DNA from 2 places in the Phyllobacterium sp. 22552 genome. Region 1 is predicted to be linked to the other one. Evidence: predicted binding sites of a transcription regulator. Region 1 holds the regulator's gene; the other holds the start of a gene.
What was found. The regulator PhoB, encoded in region 1, activates phosphate uptake and scavenging genes when phosphate is short. The targets are predictions, from matches to a motif close to TGTCATNNANCTGTCAT.
Positions count from the first base shown of each region.

Region 2: pstS (phosphate ABC transporter substrate-binding protein PstS) is a predicted target of PhoB. The motif match lies at 1,789-1,805, and genes of this name have one in related genera.

Region 1 is NZ_JBQENG010000009.1:123,213-126,350, reverse strand. It holds gene pstB (phosphate ABC transporter ATP-binding protein PstB) at 1-145, shown strand, start outside; gene phoU (phosphate signaling complex protein PhoU) at 169-897, shown strand; gene phoB (phosphate regulon transcriptional regulator PhoB) at 914-1,600, shown strand; gene ACTJI9_RS20175 (ABC transporter ATP-binding protein/permease) at 1,763-3,138, opposite strand, start outside.
Region 2 is NZ_JBQENG010000008.1:272,398-275,535, reverse strand. It holds gene ACTJI9_RS19335 (Na/Pi cotransporter family protein) at 1-505, opposite strand, end outside; gene pstS (phosphate ABC transporter substrate-binding protein PstS) at 580-1,659, opposite strand; gene ACTJI9_RS19325 (diguanylate cyclase) at 2,301-3,138, opposite strand, start outside.

The sequences.
Region 1 (3,138 bases):
CTCAATGCAGCAGGCGGCACGCGTGTCGCAACGCACGGCAATGTTCCATCTTGGAAATATTGTTGAAGTCGGTGACACTGAAATGATGTTTACCAGCCCTACCGAAAAGCGCACGCAGGACTACATTACCGGACGTTTCGGTTGATCTCACGGGAAGAGGGTTAGACAATGACTGACACAGCACAACACACCGTCCGCTCTTATGACGATGAACTGAAGTTTCTGACGCACAAGATTGCAGAGATGGGCGGACATGCGGAGCGCATGGTCGAACAGGCTGTGTCGGCCATGGTCAATTCGGACAATGCGCTTGCCCAGCGCGTGATCTCTGACGACCTTATCCTCGACGCCGGTCAGCGCGAGATTGACGAAAAGGCGATCACCATCATCGGCAAGCGCCAGCCAATGGCGATCGACTTGCGTGAAGTAATCGGCACGATCCGCATTTCATCCGATCTTGAGCGTATCGGCGATCTTGGCAAGAACATTGCCAAGCGTGTCGTAGCCGTTAACGATACGCGCCAGACGCTCTCTGTCTATCGCGGCCTGCAGACCATCGCAGAACTGGCATTGACACAACTTAAGGATGTTCTCGACGCTTATGCGACACGCTCGGTGGCACAGGTCAATATCGTCCGTGAACGCGATGATGAGATTGATGCGCTTTACACGTCGCTGTTCCGCGAACTCCTGACCTATATGATGGAAGATCCGCGCAATATATCTGCTTGCACGCATCTTTTGTTCTGCGCCAAGAATATTGAGCGCATCGGTGACCATGCCACCAATATCGCCGAGACGGTCTATTACATTGTAACGGGAACACAGCTTCCGGCGGAACGCCCGAAGGAAGATCAGTCGCATACCGTTATTCTTGACGAGCCAGTAACGCCATAATTGCCGGAAGCAGACCATGCCTATAGCTCCCAGAATCACAGTCGTTGAAGACGAAGATGCCCTCAGTGTTCTCCTGCGTTATAATCTGGAGGCAGAAGGCTATATTGTCGAAACCATCAGCCGTGGTGACGAAGCCGAAATCGCCTTGCGCGAAAAGGTGCCGGATCTGCTGATCCTCGATTGGATGCTTCCAGGCCTTTCCGGTATTGAACTTTGCCGCCGCCTGCGTGCTCGGCGCGAGACAGAAATCCTGCCGATCATCATGTTGACCGCGCGCGGTGAAGAAAGCGAGCGTGTTCGCGGTCTTTCAACCGGTGCGGATGATTACATGGTCAAGCCGTTCTCGACACCGGAATTGCTGGCACGCATCAAGTCCATGCTACGCCGGGTCAATCCAAGTCTCTTGTCGCATGTGTTGAGCTTTGGAGATCTGAAACTTGACCGCGAACAGCACAGGGTTTTCCGCAAAGAGCGTGAACTCAAGCTCGGACCGACAGAATTCCGCCTGCTGGAATTCCTGATGCAGTCTCCAGGCCGGGTGTTCTCGCGCGGACAACTCCTGGATAATGTATGGGGCGCGGATATTTACGTCGATGACCGCACGGTTGACGTGCATGTTGGCCGTTTGCGCAAGGCAATCAATATTGGCAGATCGCTTGATCCGATCCGGACCGTGCGCGGTGCAGGCTATTCCTTCGGATAGGATTAAAGCGCGTTTTTCTTTATCGAATTTCTGTCTCGGCCGGGAAACAGAATTGGCGTTATATGAGCCAATTTGCGCTAGAGATGGCTTGCGCAAATGACCGGTAGTCTCATTTAAACAGAACTGCTTCTACCGGACAAAAAGCGCGGTGTCCGAAAAGGGCTATTCGGCGGCAATCAGCGGGAAGTTTGTTGCTGGTAGCGGATCTGGCTCGACCAATGTCTCCAGAAGTGGCCGTTGGATAGCTGTGCCGCCATTGATCTCCAAAATATGCGTATAGAAGTTTTCGCCGGAAACCGAGCGTGGCGCTTCGATCTCATGCATCACGCTGATAACGGTGGTTCCGGCACAATGATCCTTGATGGCCTGATGGAAGGCGATCTTGGAGTCCGGGTCCAGCGCGCCGGTTGCTTCATCAAGAAACAAAACCGCAGGCTTGTGCAGCAATATGCGCGCAAGCACCAGTTTCTGCTTCTGGCCACCCGACAGGAGCTGGTCCCAAGACGTGCCATCGCGGCATTCTTCACCAAGGTTTTCAATAAAGTCGCCCATGCCGGCGCGGTGCAGGGCGGCCGCAACGGAGGAATCGCCAAAACGGCTTTCATCCATTGGAAGGCATACGAGCTGTTTCAGCGACACGCCGGGAAGTTTGACCTCCTGCGCCGCATACATTGTTGCCGCATCTTTCGGGTAAAAGATTTCACCACGGCCATAGCCCCAAAGCCCGTTCATTGCTTTGAGCAAACAGGTTTTTCCACTACCGGAATCGCCCTTGATGTAAGCCCATTGGCCCTTGCGCAACCGCATATTTCCAAGTGTGAGAAAAGCTTTGGCCTCGCTGTCGCGATGCATCAATTCAAGTCCCCGCACCGAGACGCCAAAGGCTTCATGCTGTGTTGCAAATTTGAACTCACTGACACCGGTGGACCGATAATATTCCGAGGGCTGGCTGACACGCTCGACCGCTTGGGCCAATTCGGTAACGCGCCGTGCATTTGCCTTCAAATTGGCAATTGCGGGCATGACATGGATAAACCAGGAGCATTCATTGATCATCGAACCAACAAGCTCGGAACCGGTAATATAGTTCTTGAAGCTGATCGTATTACCCATATAGGGCAGAAGACCGGGTATATAGGCGACAATACGGGCGGAAAAGAAATTGTAGATCGAGGTGAACGACATATAGCAGGCATCGAACACATTGAAACGCCCCCAATTATTGTCGACGCTTCTGTAAAGCTTGTCATTTAACGACTTTTGAACAGTCTCGCCATTGGCAGCGGCAACCTGAAAGCTGCGGCGCAACAATGTGGTCAGCTCACTTCTGTAACTGCCTTCGGATTGCTGCATGGCGAGGGTGAGTTTTTCAAGAGCGCGGCCAATACGCATGGCAATCCATGTGCTGACGGGCACGTAGAGCGCAATGGCCGTAAAGGCCAGCGTGGCACTGCCATAATCTCCAAGAAAATCAAGGCCGGGTATTGGCGTTGAAAGTTCAATGAGTTTCTGGCCCACGAAAAGAATGGACATTGTGA
Region 2 (3,138 bases), on a different contig from region 1:
CCGACATCACTTCCGGGATATTTCGGAGCGGTCTTAGACCACCGGTCATCAGGTTCAACCCGTAGAAAATCAGGGCAAAGCCCATGCAGGCAAGCGCGATGTTGCGCACTTTGTCATTCTTCGAAAAACAATAGACCAACGAGAAAAGGCCGGCAAAGATCAGACCGAGCGGCCCAAGAGGGAGCGCAATCAAGCCATTGCCAAGTGTGGTGCCGATATTCGCTCCCATTATGACACTGATGGCAGGCCTCAATCCAACGACCCCGGCGTTCACCAGGCCTACTACCATAACAGTCATCGCTGTTGATGATTGAATAACGCCCGTGATCAGTGTACCGGCCACAACACCTTTTATCGGGGTTCCTGCGGCTTTGGCCAGAAATGCCCGCATCTTGTTGACCGAAAGTGCCTGGATGCCATTCGACATGAATTCCAGACCAAGCATGAATATTCCGAGCCCACCGATCACCGGCACGAGAATATCCTTGAAAATATCTATATCCATTGCGTCTTATCCCCATAGCGCCAAGGCGCGGTCCATTGATCTGCCTGCATCCCCTTGCAGGCATGCTTTAGCTTTCATTGCGTTGAGGAGCCGATCAGCCAATATTGCTTTATCCGGCTCACCAGAGGTTCCGATAAAGGCACATAACGCAGGGCCTGCGCATCGCGGCCGCCGCTCTCAAATGCCAGTCGGAAATAGTCATGGACACGGCGATAGCGACCAGGTGAACGACCCTCTATTGGCACGACGGCATAAGTGGCACCGCATATCGGATAGGTCACGTCTCCGGGCTGGTCAGTCAGGGATAGGGCAAAATCCTCCGCCTTCGTCCAGTCAACGGCCGCTTGCGCTGCGCTAACACCCTCCGGGCCGGGCAGAACGAATTTGCCTGACTTGTTCTCAATGGCAGCAACCGTCAGTTGTGCTCTTTCGACCTGCCCATATTCCGCATAGGCAATGGCGCCCTTTGTGGCTTTCACCGTAAGAATTAAGTCTTGTGTCCCTTCGACACTGGTCCCCCACGGCCAGGCTATCAGCGTGTCCGCCCCATATTTCGCTTTCCACTCATCATTCTGGGAGGAAAGGTAGCTGGAGAACATATAGGTAGTGCCTGATCCATCCTTGCGATGGATGGGACTGATCTTGATGTCGGGGAGATTTAATTCCGGGTTTAACTGTTTTATCGCCGCGTCGGACCATGATTGGATTTTGCCAAGATAAATATCTGCAAGAAGCGGCCCCGACAGATTCAATCGGCCAATGCCTTCCAGATTAATCGCGATGGCAACGCTGCCCAACACAATCGGAAATTGCTGACGCCCATGTTTGGCAAGTTCCGCATGCGATAATGGAACGTCTGTTGCCGCAAAATCCATTTCCGGCTGGCTGAGGCGCATAACACCTGCAAGCGATCCTACCAATTCATAGTCTACCGTCCAGTCCGGCGAAGTGAAATCTCCACCATCTGTGCGGGATGCTTTGTAGTTTTCAGCCCATTTCGCAATGATGGGCGCTGCAAATGTCGAGCCGGCGCCGCGGATTGGCTCAGCCATAACGGGTGAACCTGACAACAGACTTAGGACCAAAAGTGCCGACCCGACAAGGTCAAAAGCTGCCGGTCTTGTCTGGCAGATACGCAATAACAGACGTTCCATCGTCAAGACCTCGATCACTATCGCTGAAAGATCGAAGCGTGTCCCGGCATCCGCCGCCAGGCGATGGATGCAGAGACGTCCGACTGACGCTCCGAAAAAATAATCGTACTTTTTCAGTATCTCTGTTTCTTAAAACATTAATGACAACTCCAGTGTCTTCTCAAGAACCTTCCGGTGGTGCCGGACCACTGCATTGTGTTGGAAACGGCAAGGGTAGTTGGATCAACATCATAGCGGATAACAAGGTGGCCACGGACTCCAGGGATGTGAGCTGGTCCGGAGCAATGCTGGCGCGCTCCTTGTCCGCCGGTGATGCCCAGTCCAACCTCCTCGCCATCTGTAGCGCGGCGCACACAAGCGCATATCCGAGGCGCTGGTCGGGCCAAGCTTCGAGTATTCTCCTTGATCTCGGCAACGACGTATTGTCTGGTCGCTGGGCTGCACATGACACATCCATGCCGTGCCCTGCCGGGTTCCTAGCCGTGAGTAACGTCGTACAGCCCCGTGCTTTGAACTGATCGACAGCATAAGTTTCTGCCGCGTGTTCAATCGCTTCTGTTGGCGGTGTGATTGTTGGCTGGCAACACGACCAGTGGTCGTCCCGCTACGACTTCAACTTCCGGCGAGTCCTACACGCCAGCCTACGCATGTTGGACACGATCCCGCCCTGCCCGTTTTGCAGCGTAGAGGCCTGCATCTGCTCGTGAGATCACTTGGGCAAGGTCTTCACGCGGGCGGACCTCGGCAACGCCGAGGCTCACGGTGACCTTCCAGGAGTGGGGTAGCCCTTTGAATTCGGCCTCCCGTACTTGATTGCGTAACTGTTCGGCGAATGCGAAGGCGCCGGCCGCATCGCAATCGGGCATCAGGACAGCAAATTCCTCGCCTCCCAGTCGACCGCAGACATCGATGTTTCGTACTGCTTTCAAAAGCAGGTTGCCAAAACCACTGAGAACGTGGTCGCCTACCTCATGACCGAAAGTGTCATTGATCGCCTTGAAGTGATCAATGTCGGCGACAAGGAGGCTAACAGGTCTGGCTGCCGAAATATGGAAATGAAGCATAGTCTCCTCATCAAAACCCCGCCGGTTCAGCAGTCCCGTCAGAGGATCCGTGGCCCTTTCTTGAATAAGCACCTCCATCTTATCTCCTATGGCTACTGCCAGTAGAGCGAGAGCTAGTGCGACGCCCAAAACAGCCAAAGAAAACTGTAGAGCCAGCCAGAAGGCACTGAAACCGAAATCCTGCGCGCTCGGAGCCCTGGTTCCAACGGTTAGAACGGTCCGAGGGAAGAAGTGCATGGAAAAAGCGAGCAGTATCCAGAAAAGGATACGCTCGGAGGATCTTCCGAGGCGCAGGTGACGCAACGTCCAGGCTGTAGCCAGTAGGATCAGGCCTAATCCGAAATTCAGGATGTAAATGCGCACCAGCAACTGACGGTCAACGTAGAAGAAATAAGCGATTCCGCCAACGACCACC